Regions from separate parts of the Hydrogenophaga sp. YM1 genome, predicted to be linked through region 1. Evidence: predicted binding sites of a transcription regulator. Region 1 holds the regulator's gene; the other holds the start of a gene.
The links. The regulator FNR, encoded in region 1, switches genes on or off when oxygen is low (the NO sensors DNR and NnrR bind a similar motif). The targets are predictions, from matches to a motif close to TTGATNNNNATCAA.
Positions count from the first base shown of each region.

Region 1 (7,801 bases):
ACGGAAATCTTCATGTGGATCGAGCGCCGGGTCGAGGGCGATCGCTCCGCGCGGCTGCGCCTGGACGCCGCGCCCATGAGCGCGGCCAAGTTCGGCAAACGCGCGCTCAAGCACGGGCTGTGGGGCGCGCTGGCGCTGTGGACGGGCTTCACCTTCGTCGGCTACTTCACGCCGATCCGTGAGCTCGCGGGCCTGGTGGCCAGCCTGTCGCTCGGGCCCTGGCAGACCTTCTGGATCCTGTTCTACGGCCTGGCCACCTACGGCAACGCGGGCTTCCTGCGCGAGCAGGTGTGCAAGTACATGTGCCCCTACGCGCGCTTCCAGAGCGCCATGTTCGACCGCGACACGATGATCGTCACTTACGACGAGGCGCGCGGCGAGCCGCGTGGCGCGCGCAGCCGCAAGGCCGACCCCAAGGCCCTCGGCCTGGGCAGTTGCGTGGATTGCACCCTGTGCGTGCAGGTCTGCCCCACCGGCATCGACATCCGAAAAGGCCTGCAGTACGAGTGCATCAGCTGCGCCGCCTGCGTGGACGTGTGCGATGAGGTGATGGACAAGGTCGGCTACCCGCGTGGCCTGATCCGCTTTGCCACGCAGAACGGTGTCGCCAAGGGCTGGAACCGCGCGCAGATGCTGCGCCGCGCCCTGCGCCCGCGCGTGCTGGTCTACAGCGGCGTGTTGCTGGCGGTGTCGCTGGCGGTGCTGGGCAGCCTGTGGCTGCGCACGCCGCTCAAGGTGGACGTGATCCGCGACCGCGGCGCGCTGGCGCGCGAGGTGGAGCAAGGCCGCGTCGAGAACGTCTACCGGCTGCAGATCATGAATGCCACCGAGGTGGCGCAGACCTACGAACTGCGCGTGGAGGGCCTGCCGGGCATCGCCCTGGCGTCTGGCGATCGTGTGGAGGTGGCGCCCGCCGAGGTGCGCGCCGTCGCCGCGCGGGTCCAGGTGCCGCCCGGGGTGGCCGCGAGCGGCTCGCACCCCATCCAGTTCGAAGTGCGCGCCGCCCAGGACGAGCGCGTGCGGGTGCGTGAGAAGAGCACCTTCCTCGTTCCCCGATGACGCTTTCGCAGGAGACCCCATGAACCCCGATCCGATGAGCACCGACGCGCCCGAGCCCTGGTGGCGCGTGGGCCCCATGTGGCTGGTGGTGGGCGGGCCGCTGGTGGTGGTGGTGGCGGCCATCGGCACCGCCGTCATCGCCATCGAGGGCGCCGACCCGGTGCTCGACAAGGCCGCCTACCAGGCCACACTGGAGCAGGCACGCCGCCTGCAGGGCCCGCAGCGCGACGAGGCGCTGATCGGCCTGCAGCCCGCGCACCAGGCGCGCAACCACGCGGCCTCGCCCGTGGTCCGCGAGGGTGGCCACTGACATGGGCCGCCGCTGGATGTGGGTGGGCTGGCCGTCATTCCTGATGGCCGGCGTGTTGGAGATGCTGGTGTTCGCGGTGGTGGACCCGGGCGAGTTGCACTGGCAGGGCGTCGCGCTCGACTGGTCGCGCCCCGCCGTCTACACGGTGGCCTTCTTCGTGTTCTGGGCGGTGACGGCCGTCGCCTGCAGCCTGAGCCTGTGGCTGGCCTTGCCGCCGCAGGAAGCGCTCAGGAGCAGGTCTGCGGATTGACGATGCGCCGCAGCGCCTCGGTGTCCTTGATGTGCACGTAGCGCTGCTTGACGTCGATGATGCCGTCGTCGACGAACTTGGAGAAGGTGCGGCTCACCGTCTCCAACTTCATGCCCAGGTAGCTGCCGATCTCCTCGCGCGTCATGCGCAGGTTGAACTCGGACGGCGAGAAACCACGCGCCTGCAGGCGCTGCACCAGATTGAGCAGGAAGGCCGCCAGCCGCTCCTCGGCGCGCATGCTGCCCAGCAGCAGCATCACGCTGTGGTCGCGCACGATCTCGCGGCTCATGATGCGGTGCACGTGGTGTTGCAGCGGGGTGAACTGGCGCGACAGCTCTTCGACCTGGTTGAAGGGCATGACGCAGACCTCGGCGTCTTCCAGCGCCACCGCGTCGCAGGCGTGGTGGTCGCTCACGATGCCGTCCAGGCCGATGATCTCGCCCGCCATCTGGAAACCCGTGACCTGGTCGCGCCCGTCGGCGGTGGTCACGCAGGTCTTGAAGAAGCCCGAGCGCACGGCGTAGAGCGAGGTGAAGCGATCGCCGACGGAGAACAGGGCTTCGCCGCGCTTGACGCGCTTGCGGGAGGAAATCAGTGTGTCGAGCTGGCCCATTTCCTCTGCGCTCAGGCCCATGGGCAGGCAGAGTTCGCGAAGGTTGCAGCTTGAGCACGCCACTTTGATGCGTTGCGCGTCCATGTGCGTCGTTCCTGAGTGCATGACAGGGAGCGAGCATACCCCTTTGGGTTCGGGATCACAGAGCCGCTTGACCAGGATCAAGGCGTCTGGGCCCGCCAGCCGGCACAGTGGGGCCATGCCAGAAGGACCCGCCGTGAGCCATGTGATCCCCGATGAACTGCTGCGTCGCTTCGACGTTCCGGGGCCGCGCTATACCTCCTATCCCACGGCCGACCGCTTCGTGGAGGCCTTCACCGAGCAGGACTACCGTCTGGCGCTGGGACAGCGGCGGGCCGGGTCGATGGCGCTGCCGCTGTCGCTGTATGTGCACATCCCGTTCTGCGAATCGGTGTGCTACTACTGCGCTTGCAACAAAGTTATTACAAAACACCATTCGCGCGGCGCCGAGTACCTGCGCCACCTCTCGCGCGAGCTGGACCTGCAGATCGAGCACCTGGGCGCGGGCCAGTCGGTGTCCCAGTTGCACCTGGGGGGCGGCACGCCCACCTTCCTGAGCGATGCCGAGCTGGAAGACCTGATGGCCATGCTGCGGCGCCACTTCGCGCTCGCGCCGGGCGGCGAGTACTCCATCGAGGTGGACCCGCGCACCGTGAGCGCCGAACGCCTGCGCGCGCTGCACCGCCTGGGCTTCAACCGCCTGAGCTTCGGTGTGCAGGACTTCGATCCCGCCGTACAGAAGGCCGTGCACCGCGTGCAGCCGGCCGAGCAGGTGTTCGCGCTGGTCGACGCGGCGCGGCAGATCGGCTTCGAGTCGGTCAACGTGGACCTGATCTACGGTCTGCCGCTGCAGACGCCCGAGTCCTTCCGGCGCACGCTGGCGCAGCTGCAGGCCCTGCGGCCGGACCGCGTGGCGCTGTACGCCTACGCGCACCTGCCGGCGCGCTTCAAGCCGCAGCGGCGCATCGTGGCGGCCGAGTTGCCGGGCGCGGCCGACAAGCTGGCCATGCTCTCGGCCTCGCTGGACATCCTGCGCGCGGCGGGCTACGTTTACGTCGGCATGGACCACTTCGCCCTTCCCGACGACGCCCTGGCCGTGGCCAAGCGCCAGGGCCGGCTGCACCGCAACTTCCAGGGCTACAGCACCCAGCCCGATTGCGACCTCATCGCGCTCGGCGTGTCGGCCATCGGCCGGGTGGGCGCCACCTACAGCCAGAACGCCAAGACCCTGGACGAGTACGTGGACCTGCTCGACCAGGGCCGCCTGCCCATCGTGCGTGGTCTGGCGCTCACGCGCGACGACGTGCTGCGCCGTGCGGTGATCATGTCCCTGATGTGCCAGGGCGAACTGCAGTTCGAGGCCATCGACCTGGGGCACCTGATCGACAGTCGCCGTTACTTCGCCAACGAGCTGCGCGCGCTCGAGCCCTTCGTGGACGAGGGCTTGGTCACCATGGACGAGCAGGGCGTGCAGGTGACCGAAACCGGCTGGTACCTGGTGCGCGCGATCGCCATGGTGTTCGACCGCCACCTGCAGGCCGACCAGGACCGCGCGCGGTTTTCAAGGATTCTCTGAGCGCACCGATGTCCGGTTCACTGCTGATCACGGCGCTGCTCATGGGCCTGGTGGGCGGGCCGCACTGCATCGCCATGTGCGGCGCGGCCTGCGCGGGCATCGGCCGTGCGGCCGGCGAGCGCGGCACGCGCGCGCTGCTGGCGTTCCAGTTCAGCCGCGTCGCTGGCTACGCCAGCGTGGGAGCGCTGGCGGCGGGCTCGGTGCAGGGGCTGGCCTGGCTGGGCGCGCACACGCAGGTGATCCGGCCGCTGTGGACCATGTTCCACGTCGCGGCCCTGCTGCTGGGCGCCTGGCTGCTCTGGCGGGCGCGCCAGCCGGCGTGGGTTGACGGCATGGGCCAGGGCATCTGGCGCCGCGCGAAACCCGCCATCGCCCGCCTGGGCCCGCGCGCGCCCTGGGTGCTGGGCTTCGGCTGGGCGCTCATGCCCTGCGGTCTGCTCTATTCGGCGCTGCTGGTGGCCTCGCTCTCGGCCGACGCGGTGCAGGGCGCGGCGGTGATGGCGCTGTTCGCCATCGGCTCGTCCGTGTCGCTGTTCGCCGGGCCCTGGTTGCTGCTGCGCCTGCGCGAGGCGCGCTCGGGCGCCTGGGGCATCCGGCTCGCGGGGCTGGCGCTGCTGCTGGCCTCGGGCTGGGCCCTGTGGATGGGGATCACCCAACCGACGGGTCTGTGGTGCTTGTGAAGACCGCCGCCCGGCGTCAGGTCTTGGTACGGCTCGGGAGTGTGGCCAGCACCAGGCCCAGCAGAGCGATGCCAAAAGCCAGCAGCTGCAGGCCGCTGAGGCGTTCGCCCATGAAGACCACGCCAATGAGCGCCGCGCTGATGGGCAGCATCACGGTGAACACGCCGGCCTGCGAGGCGGGCACGGTCTTGAGCCCGGTCATCCACAGCCACACCGTCCACACACTGGCCGCCAGCGCGTAGAACACCAACAGGCCCCAGGTGGGCAGGGCCACGGCGCCGAAGTTGAAGCTCAGCGCGGCCCACACGCCCAGGGGCGTGACCAGCGCCAGCCCCCAGAGGTTGATGATGGCCGAGATGCGCTTGGGTCCCAGGCCCTCGGTGAGGCGCTTGCCGATGACCACGTAGGACGCCTCGCACACCACCGCTGCGAACACGAGCAGGTTGCCGAGCAGGGCCTGGGCGCCGCCCACGGCCGGGCCGGCGCCCTTGTCGAGCGAAAAGAGGCCAATGCCCAAGGCCGCGCAGGCGATGCCCGCCGCGCTGCGCGCGCCGATGCGCTCGCGCAGAAAGATGGCGCTGAGCACCGCCACCACGGCGGGAATGGACGACATCACCACGCCCGCGGCCACGGCGGTGGTCAGGCTCACGCCGTAGAGCATGCAGATGGAGAACAGGAAATTGCCCAGGAAGGACTCGAGGAAGAGCAGGGCGCGCGTGCGCGGGCTCAGGGGGGGCTCGTCGGCGGGCTTGCGCAGCCAGCGCCACATGGCCAGGGCGCCGATGCCGAAGCGCAGCCAGGCCAGCAGGAACACCGGAAACACCAGCACCAGGGGCTTGGACAGCGCCACATAGCTGCCCACGAGCGCCATGCTCAGGGCCAGGCAAGCGTAGGCCGTGGCACGGTGAAGGGAGGTCACGGGAAAGGTGTGGGCGGGGGCGGGGTGGTCCGCATCATGCCTCAGCCACTGGCGTGGGTTTCGGGATGAGGAATTTGCTTTTCACATCAAGAAAATGTGGAATGCTGCGTCGCAGAAAAATTTCTTGATATGGGAGATTGAATTTCGTATTGAAAAAATGAATGAAAATTTCATTGATTTAAAAGAAGAAAATTTTTGTCTTGTATAAGACATAAGAGACGATTTAAGTCTTCTACAAGACTTAGAGTCATGTCCAACGGCACCGCCTTTGCCGCGAACGCCGCCCCGGTACCCATCAACCCCCAAGGAGTGTCCCCATGCCCCAGTCCCTCACCGAACAGCTCAGCCGCGCGCAACAGATCGAAGCCCTGGAGAAAGACTGGGCGACGAACCCGCGCTGGAAAGGCGTCAAGCGCGGCTACAGCGCCACCGACGTGGTGCGCCTGCGCGGCAGCATGCACATCGAGCACACCCTGGCCAAGCGCGGCGCGGAAAAGCTCTGGGAAAAAATCAACGGCGGCGCCAAGAAGGGCTACGTGAACGCCTTCGGCGCGATCTCCGCCGGCCAGGCCATGCAGCAGGCCAAGGCCGGGCTGGAGGCGGTCTACCTGTCGGGCTGGCAGGTGGCGGCCGACGGCAACACCAGCGAAACCATGTACCCGGACCAGTCGCTCTACGCCTACGACTCGGTGCCCACCATGGTCCGACGCATCAACAACACCTTCAAGCGCGCCGATGAGATCCAGTGGGGCCGCGGCATCGAGCCGGGCAGCAAGGAGTTCATCGACTACTTCCTGCCCATCGTGGCCGACGCGGAAGCCGGCTTCGGCGGCGTGCTCAACGCCTTCGAGCTGATGAAGAACATGATCGCGGCCGGCGCCGCCGGCGTGCACTTCGAGGACCAGCTGGCCGCCGTGAAGAAGTGCGGCCACATGGGCGGCAAGGTGCTGGTGCCCACGCAGGAAGCCATCGAAAAACTGATCGCTGCACGTTTCGCCGCCGACGTGATGGGCGTGTCCACCATCGTGCTGGCCCGCACCGACGCCGAGGCAGCCAACCTCATCACCAGCGACCACGACGCCAACGACAAGCCCTTTCTCACCGGCGAGCGCACCCAGGAAGGCTTCTACCGCGTCAAGAACGGCCTGGAGCAGGCCATCAGCCGCGGCGTGGCCTACGCGCCCTACGCCGACCTGGTGTGGTGCGAGACCGGCACGCCCGACCTGGGCTTCGCGCGCGAGTTCGCGCAGGCCGTGCACGCCAAGAGCCCGGGCAAGCTGCTGAGCTACAACTGCTCGCCCTCGTTCAACTGGAAGAAGAACCTGGACGACAAGACCATCGCCCGTTTCCAGGACGAGCTCTCGGCGCTGGGCTACAAGTACCAGTTCATCACCCTGGCCGGCATCCACATCAACTGGTTCAACACCTTCCAGTTCGCCCACGCCTACGCCCGCGGCGAAGGCATGAAGCACTACACGGAGATGGTGCAGGAGCCCGAATTCAAGGCGCGCGAGCAGGGCTACACCTTCGTGTCGCACCAGCAGGAGGTGGGCGCGGGTTACTTCGACGACGTGACCACGGTGATCCAGGGCGGTTCGTCGAGCGTGAAGGCGCTGACGGGCTCGACGGAGGAAGAGCAGTTCCACTGAGCCGGATCCACGGATCGCGAGGACACTCGAGTAGACAGGGCCGCCCTTCGGGGCGGCCTTTTTGCTGGGGGGCGGACAGTCGGCCGCCCGGCGGTCCGATCCGCCAGCCGCTCCGCTGTCTGCCAGGGGGGCTTCTTTTCGGCAGGGGGCGCTGACGGCGCGACCTTCGGGGCCACGTTGGGTGGGTCAGGGGTTCGGTCGGTGCCGTGTTTCCACGCGTTCGATGAAGGCGCGCATGAGGGCCGCGCATTCGGCCGCGTGTGTTTCCAGCAGGAAATGCGGGCCATCAAGGATGTGCGCTTCCATGCGCGGCAGGTCCTTCATCCACGAGAGGGTCTCTTCGAGCGCGAAGAAGGCGTCGTGCCGGCCCCACAGCATCAGCGCTGGCGGTTGCCAGCGGGCGAGCCAGTCGGCAATGTCCGCGAAGCGCGCGACGTGGTGGCGGTAGTCCAGCACCAGCTGGCGCTGCGTCGCCAGCCGGCCGGGCAGGTTCATGGTGCGCCAGTCCCTTTCCCACTGTTGCGGGTCGATGCGCGCGGCCAGGTCGTCCGGTATGCCGGCCACATATTGGTCGCGTGTTCCCTTGAAGCTCAGGTGCGCGGTCGCCTCGGCTTCCCGCTCGGGTGAGGGAGCCTTCCAGTAGGCCCGGGTGGCCAACCATTGCGGTCCCAGGCCGCTCTCATGGGCGTTGGCGTTCTGGACGATGAGCCCGCGGATGCGGTCC
Region 1 covers NZ_CP070223.1:2,989,269-2,997,069, reverse strand. Annotated here, with positions in the region: gene ccoG (cytochrome c oxidase accessory protein CcoG) at 1-1,059, shown strand, start outside; gene JNX00_RS14050 (hypothetical protein) at 1,079-1,369, shown strand; gene JNX00_RS14045 (hypothetical protein) at 1,359-1,619, shown strand; gene fnr (fumarate/nitrate reduction transcriptional regulator Fnr) at 1,597-2,316, opposite strand; gene hemN (oxygen-independent coproporphyrinogen III oxidase) at 2,432-3,829, shown strand; gene JNX00_RS14030 (sulfite exporter TauE/SafE family protein) at 3,838-4,509, shown strand; gene JNX00_RS14025 (DMT family transporter) at 4,526-5,428, opposite strand; gene aceA (isocitrate lyase) at 5,746-7,077, shown strand; gene JNX00_RS14015 (alpha/beta hydrolase) at 7,264-7,801, opposite strand, start outside.

Region 2 (7,801 bases), 1.4 Mb from region 1:
CTGGCGCACAACACCCAGGCCAACATGCAGGCGCGCGGCATCCAGAGCGGCTTTGACTTCCTGGGCGCCAGCGCCGGTTTCGACATCGGCGAAACCCTCATCCGGTACGACCCGAGCCAGAGCTATGGCAAGGCCATCTGGGTCGGCGTGCTCAACACCGTCAAGGTGGCCCTGGCGGGCATCGTCTTCACCACCCTGCTCGGCGTGGCCCTGGGCGTGGGGCGGTTCTCGCGCAATGCCCTGGTGCGCGGCCTGTGCTACGGCTATGTCGAGCTCTTCCGCAATGTACCGCTGCTGCTGCAGTTGCTGATGTGGTACCTGGTCTTCATCGAGCTGTTGCCCGCCTCGAACGAGGCCATGTCGCTGGCCGGCCTCGTCTTCCTCAGCAAGGGCGGCCTGTCGGTCCCCTGGCCCACGGCCGGCGTGGGCGCGGTGATCGCCGGCCTGGCCGTGGGCGCGGTGGCCGGCGTGCTGTGGCGCCGGCGCGTGCAGCGGCGCTTCGAGGCCACCGGCCAGGACGGCGACCGCCTCTGGGTGCCGCTGGCCCTGCTGCTGGTGTGCGCCGTGCTGGGCTGGGTGGTGGCCGGCATGCCGCGCGAGTGGAGCGTGCCCGAGCAGCTGCCCTTCATGGTCGACGGCGGCCTGGCCCTCACGCCCGAGTTCCTCGCGCTGCTCATCGGCCTGACCACCTACACCGCGGCTTTCGTGGCCGAGGTGGTGCGCGGCGGCATCCAGTCGGTGAGCCGCGGCCAGGACGAGGCCGCCTCCGCGCTGGGCCTGAACCCGCGGCAGAAGATGAAGCTCGTGGTGCTGCCCCAGGCCATGCGCGTGATCATTCCGCCGCTGACCAACCAGTACCTCAACCTCACCAAGAACTCCTCGCTCGCGGTGGTGGTGGGCTACCCCGACGTGGTCTCCATCGCCAACACCACCATCAACCAGAGCGGCCGCGCGGTGGAGTGCATCGCCATCATCATGCTGGTCTACCTCAGCACCTCGCTCACCACCTCGCTGCTGATGAACTGGTACAACCGCCGCATGGCGATCAAGGAGCGTTGATCGCCATGGGCACGCAGTTCCAACCCATCGCGCCCCGGCCCTCGCCGGTGCGCCAGTCCGGCCCCCTGGTGTGGGCGCGCCGCAACCTCTTCGCCGACTGGAAATCCAGTCTGTTCACGCTGATCATCGGCGCGGTGCTGGTGTGGGCGCTGCCCAGGCTCTGGCAATGGGTGATCGCCGGCGCCGTGTTCCAGCCCGATCCCAACGCCTGCCAGGCCGCGCGCGGCGTCGGCGCCTGCTGGGGCGTCATCGCCGAGAAGTACCGCGTCATCCTGTTCGGCCGCTACCCCTACGACGAGCAGTGGCGCCCGCTCGTGGCCACGCTGCTGATGGTGGCCACGGTCGTGGTCAGTTGCATGCGCGTCTTCTGGACGCGCTGGCTGGCGCTGATCTGGGTCGCCTCCCTGGCCGGCTTCTTCGTGCTCATGGGCGGCGGCGTGCCGGGCCTGTCCAAGGTGCGCACCGAGCTCTGGGGCGGCCTGCCGCTCACGCTCATGCTGGCCGTGCTGTCGCTGTTCCTGGCGTTCCCGCTCGCGGTGCTGGTGGCCCTGGGCCGGCGCGCCAGGCTGCCCGCCATCCGCACCATCAGCGTGCTCTATGTCGAACTGGTGCGCGGCGTGCCGCTGATCTCGGTGCTGTTCATGGCCTCGTTCATGTTCCCGCTGTTCGTGCCCCAGGGCGTCACGGTGGACGTGCTGGTGCGCGTGGTCGCGGGCCTGACGCTGTTCATCGCGGCCTACATGGCCGAAACCGTGCGCGGGGGCCTGCAGGCCGTGCCCAAGGGCCAGTTCGAGGCGGCCGACTCGCTGGGCCTGGGCTACTGGCAGGCGCAGCGGCTCATCGTGCTGCCGCAGGCCCTGTCCATGGTGGTCCCCAGCATCATGAACACCTTCATCTCGCTGTTCAAGGACACCTCGCTGGTGACCATCGTCTCGCTCTACGAACTCACCGGCGCGCTCGCCCTGGCCCTGAACTCCGACGTGCAGTGGCGCCCGTTCAAGCTCGAGGCCTATTTCTTCATCACGCTCATCTATTTCTCCGGCTGCTTCGCCATGTCGCGCTACAGCCTGTGGGTCGAAAAGCAGCTTGCCGCCAGCAAGGCGCGCTGAAAGCACAACATGCCAGAACAATCCCCCGCCATCATCCGCTTCGACAAGGTCAACAAGTGGTACGGCAACGACTTCCACGTGCTGCGCGACATCGACCTGTCCGTCGCCAAGGGCGAGCGCATCGTGATCTGCGGCCCGTCGGGCTCGGGCAAGTCCACGCTGATCCGCTGCATCAATCGCCTGGAGGAACACCAGCAGGGCGTCATCGAGGTCGACGGCGTCGAACTGCGGGACGACATCAAGGCCATCGACCAGGTGCGCAAGAACGTGGGCATGGTCTTCCAGCAGTTCAACCTGTTCCCCCACCTCACGGTGCTGGAGAACCTCACGCTCTCGCCCATGTGGGTGGGCAAGCTGCCCAAGAAGGAGGCCGAGGAACGCGCCATGCAGCAGTTGAAGCGCGTGCGCATCGCCGAGCAGGCCGGCAAGTACCCGCTGCAGCTGTCGGGCGGCCAGCAGCAGCGCGTGGCCATCGCGCGCGCGCTGTGCCTCACGCCCAAGATCATGCTGTTCGACGAGCCCACCTCCGCGCTCGACCCGGAGATGATCAAGGAAGTGCTGGACGTGATGATCGAGCTCGCCAACATGGGCATCACCATGCTGTGCGTGACGCACGAGATGGGCTTCGCCAAGGCCGTGGCCGACCGCGTGATCTTCATGGACCAGGGCCAGATCGTCGAACAGAACACCCCCGAGGCGTTCTTCAACAACCCGCAGAACGAGCGCAGCAAGGACTTCCTGTCCAAGATCCTCGGGCATTGACTTGAGGCGGTCATCGCGCGCTGGGAGAATGCGCCCGATCAGAGGCCCGCACCGAGCGGGCCCGGCAAGGAGACCGCCATGCAGCTGCCCACCCCACCCGCCGCCCGGCGCCTGACCTGGCTGCGCTGGAGCTGCACCACCGCCCTGGGCCTGTCGATGTGGTGCGCGGGCGCCGCCCTGGCCTTCGACCTGCAGGGCCACCGCGGGGCGCGCGCCCTCGCGCCCGAAAACACGCTCAGCGGCTTCGAGCGCGCGCTCGCCATCGGCGTGAGCACGCTGGAGCTGGACGTGGTGCTGAGCGCCGAGGGCGTGCCCATCGTCTCGCACGACACCGCGGCCAACCCCGACATCACCCGCGACGCCTCGGGGCGCTGGCTGCAGTCGCGCGGCCAACCGTTCCACCAGCTCACGCTGGCGCAGATCGGCGAGCTCGACGTTGGCCGCATCAACCCCGCGAGCCGCTACGCGCGCGATTTCGCGCAGCAGCAGGGAGTGGACGGCGAGCGCATCCCCACGCTGGCCGCCGTGTTCGAACGGGTCAAGCGCCTGCGCGCCGACCACGCGCGCTTCAACATCGAGCTCAAGCGCCACCCCGAGCGCGCGCAGGAGTCGCCCGAGCCCGAGGCCTTCGTGCGCGCCGTGCTCGAGGTGGTCCGGTCCGAGGGCATGGCCTCGCGCACCAGCCTGCAGAGCTTCGACTGGGGCCTGCTCAAGATCGCCCAGCGCCTGGCGCCCGAACTGCCACTGGCCTTCCTGAGCGCGCAGCGGCCCCGCTTCAACACCCTGCACAGCGGCACCTGGAGCGCCGGCCTGCGCGAGGCCGACTTCAAGGACGCGCCGGCGCTGCTCGCCGCCGCCGGCGCGCGCTTGTGGTCGCCCCATTTCCACGACCTCAACCGCACGCTGGTCGAGCGCGCGCGCCAGGAAGGCCTGCGCGTGATCCCCTGGACCGTGAACGAGGTGCCCGACATGGAGCGCCTGATCGACTGGGGCGTCGACGGCCTCATCACCGATCACCCCGACCGCCTGCGGGCCGTGATGGAGCGGCGCGGCATGACCCTGCCGCCGCCGGTGGCGCCCTTGGTGGCGCGGCAGAATTGAGCGCCATGCGCCCCCCTACCCTGCTCCAACCCGTGGCCGATGCCCTTGCCGGCCTGCGCGAGGGCTCGCTCTCGCCCGCCCAGGCCAGCGAGCGCCTGCGCGCGCAGCACGACCTGCTCGCCGCCCTGCCACCGCGTTTCGCCGAGGTGCTAGGCAATCTGCTGGACCGTCTCGAATCCAGCGCGCTGTTCGACGGCGAAAGCTGCTCGTTCAGCTCGCACGAACTGCACGACAGCCTGCAGTACTGGATCGACAAGGCCCAGGCGCAGCTGGCGAACGCCTGAGCCGCGCCAGGGAACTTCCCGCCCGCCCCGCGGCTCATTCCCGCGCGCTGCGCACACGCGCAGCGCCACCCCGGACAGCCGAAAGAACCAACACCATGCCCGCCACGAACCGTCGACAACTGCTGTTGGCCAGCGCCGCCCTGGCCCTGCCCATCGGGGCCCTGGCCCAGGCCAAGTCCCCCCTGCCCCCGCTGCAGGTCTGGAAAGACCCCAACTGCGGCTGCTGCAAGGACTGGGTGAGCTACCTGCAGGCCGACGGCTTCACCGTGCAGGTCTACGACAGCGGCAACACCGCCGTGCGCCGCCGCCTGGGCCTGCCCGAACGCTACGGCTCCTGCCACACCGCCCTCATCGGCGGCTATGTCGTCGAAGGCCATGTGAACGCACGCGAAATCCGCCGCCTGCTGGCCGAAAAGCCCCAGGCCCTGGGCCTGGCCGTGCCCGGCATGCCGGTGGGCAGCCCGGGCATGGACGGCCCCGACTACGGCGGCCGCCAGGACCCCTACGACGTGCTGCTGGTGCAGCGCGATGGCACGGCGCGGATCTACCAGTCCTATTTCAAGCGCACCTGAACGCCCGCAGGGGCGTCCACCCCCTGGCCGCCCGACGCCAAGAGGATTTGATCTGGGTCAAACCCGGCGCCGGAAAACGCACCGGGCCCTGAGGCGGTACTACATATCGGCGAGGTAATGCCGATAGCGCATGGGTGAAGCGGCCGATCACAGCGCCGCCCCTCCCCAACCACCATCTCATGCGCGCCAACCTGCCCGTCTCCCAACAGGAATACGTCATCCCCGATGGCGTCACCCTGGTCTCCACCACCGATCTGCAGAGCCACATCACCTACTGCAACCCGGCGTTTGTCGCGGTCAGCGGTTTCAGCCGCGAGGAGCTGATGGGCCAGCCGCACAACATCGTGCGGCACCCCGACATGCCCCCCGAGGCCTTTCGCGACATGTGGGAGACGCTGCGCTCGGGCCAGCCCTGGTCGGCGCCGGTGAAAAACCGGCGCAAGAACGGCGACCACTACTGGGTGATGGCCAACGCCACCCCCGTGGTGCAGGACGGCCGCACCGTGGGCTACATGTCCGTGCGCACCAAGCCCACGCGCGAGCAGGTGCAGGCGGCCGAGGCCCTGTACGCCCGCCTGCGCGCCGAGCGCGACCAGGGCCAGGACCGATTGAGCCTGCGGCGCGGCCAGGTGGTGCAGAAAGGCCTGTCCGGCCTGCTGAGGCGCGCGCTGCGGCCCAGCCTGGGCCGCGCCATCGGCGGTGTCTGCGTGGCGCTGGCCGCGGCCGGCGTGCTGGTCGGCGAGATCGGCGCCCGCCTGGGCCTGGCGGCCCACCTGGCCATGGCCCTGCCCCTGCTGGCGGTCGCCCTGTTCGCCGCCTGGGCGCTGCGGCGCCAGACCGTGCAGCCGCTGGCGCAGGCCGTTCGCTTCGCCAACACCATGGCCGCGGGCGACCTCACCTCGCGCCTGGCCCTGCGTGGCCCGGCCGAGTTCGGCGACCTGGCCGTGGCGCTGAACCAGCTCAACGTGAACCTACAGGCGGTGGTGGCCGACGTGCGCCACGAAATCGAGGGCGTGCAGGTCGCCAGCCACCAGATCTCCAGCGGCAACCACGACCTGTCCTCTCGCACCGAGGCGCAAGCCGGCAACCTGCAGCAGACGGCCGCATCCATGGAACAGATGAACAGCACCGTGGCCCAGAGCGCCAGCACCGCGCAGGAGGCGGCCCAGCTCGCGCAGCGCGCGGCCGCGGTGGCGCGCGAAGGCAACAGCGCCATGTCGCAGGTGGTCACCACCATGGGCGAGATCAGCCGCGGCTCGGCGCGCATCGGCGAGATCATCCAGGTCATCGACGGCATCTCGTTCCAGACCAACATCCTGGCGCTCAACGCGGCGGTGGAGGCCGCGCGCGCTGGCGAACAGGGCCGCGGCTTCGCCGTGGTGGCCGGCGAGGTGCGCCACCTCGCGCAGCGCACGCTGGACGCGGCCAAGGAAATCAAGGCCCTGATCGAGGACTCGGCCGACCAGGTGCGCCGCGGCAGCGAACTGGTGCACGGCACCGGCCAGACCATGACCCAGGTGGTGGGCGCGGTGGAGCAGGTCAACGCGCTCATCGGCGACATCACGCACGCCACGCGCGAGCAATCCAGCGGCATCGCGCAGATCAACCAGGCCGTGGGCCAGCTCGACTCGGTGACGCAGCAGAACGCCGCCATGGTGGAGCAGCTCGCCGCGGCCGCGAGTTCGCTGCAGTCGCAGGCCGAGGTCATGCACCAGGCGGTGCAGGTGTTTCGCCTGCAGCCGCGCGGCAGCGCCGCGGACTGAGGGCCGGGCGGCCGGCGCCTCCCACTCGCCCCGCCCCTCGCCCCTTCTCGCCCCGCCCTTCTCGACCCGGCCTCGCGCGCGAGCCTCTTGCGCTGACCGCCTCGCGCGGGCTCCCTCGCGCGGGCATTTCGCGCCGCTGCGGCGGCGTTTCACGGCGCACCCGCGCCGTTTCGTCTCAGCCCCGTGGCGCACGCGGGGCCGGCGGCCGACAGTGCGGTCTCCCCCGCCCACCGGAGACCGCCATGCAGCTCACCCCCGTCATCGCCATCCACCTCAGCGCCGCGCTCGCGGCCCTGGCCATCGGGCCGGTGGCGCTGTGGGCGCGCCGCGCCGGCCACCCGCGCGCGGTGCTGCACCGCGCGGCCGGCTACGCCTGGGTCACGCTGATGCTCATGGTCGCGATCACCGCCGTGTTCATCCGCGATTTCCGCCTGCCCAACCTCGCCGGCTACACGCCCATCCACCTGCTGGTGCCCATCACCCTGGGCACGCTGGCCCTGGCCTTCTGGCACCTGCGGCACGGACGCATCCGCTCGCACCGGCTGACCATGATCGCGCTGTACCTCAGCGCCTGCATCGTCACCGGCGCCCTCACGCTGCTGCCCAGCCGCTACCTGGGCCAACTGGTCTGGGGCCAGTGGCTGGGGCTGCTGTGACCTTCACCCATCCCCCCACCCACCGGAGAACCCGCCATGAACACCCTCTCGATTGACAAGGACCTCGAACGCACCGCGCGTCGGCGCGTGGCCGCCCGCATGGGCTGGACCCTGCACGCCCTGGTGTTTCTCGCCGTCAACGCCGGCCTGGTCTACCTCTCGCTGCGCAGCGGGCGCGATTGGGCCGTCTACCCCGCCCTGGGCTGGGGCCTGGGCCTGCTGATCCACGGCCTGGCCGTGTGGGTGCGCCTGGGCGGCGGCGGCCTGTACGAGCACTGGATGGACCGGGAACGCGAGCGCCTGCAACGCGACCGCGGCCAGCGCCCCTGACCGGGGGCCCGGCATACTGCGCCCATGGCCGCTTTCACCCCCCGCACCGTGGCGCGCCGCGTATTGATCGCCGCGGTGTTCAACACCGTGCTGGCACTGGCGATCAGCGCCATCAAGGGCGACCACTTCGCCCCCACCCTGCTGTACTCGCAGCTCATCGGCCTG
Region 2 covers NZ_CP070223.1:1,593,193-1,600,993, reverse strand. Annotated here, with positions in the region: gene JNX00_RS07685 (ABC transporter permease subunit) at 1-1,059, shown strand, start outside; gene JNX00_RS07680 (amino acid ABC transporter permease) at 1,065-2,168, shown strand; gene JNX00_RS07675 (amino acid ABC transporter ATP-binding protein) at 2,178-2,930, shown strand; gene JNX00_RS07670 (glycerophosphodiester phosphodiesterase) at 3,009-4,031, shown strand; gene JNX00_RS07665 (hypothetical protein) at 4,037-4,315, shown strand; gene JNX00_RS07660 (DUF411 domain-containing protein) at 4,411-4,887, shown strand; gene JNX00_RS07655 (PAS domain-containing methyl-accepting chemotaxis protein) at 5,067-6,650, shown strand; gene JNX00_RS07650 (DUF2306 domain-containing protein) at 6,893-7,306, shown strand; gene JNX00_RS07645 (2TM domain-containing protein) at 7,343-7,636, shown strand; gene JNX00_RS07640 (histidine kinase) at 7,661-7,801, shown strand, end outside.
Region 2: a site for FNR is predicted at 4,935-4,948, ahead of JNX00_RS07655 (PAS domain-containing methyl-accepting chemotaxis protein). Genes of this name have one in related genera too.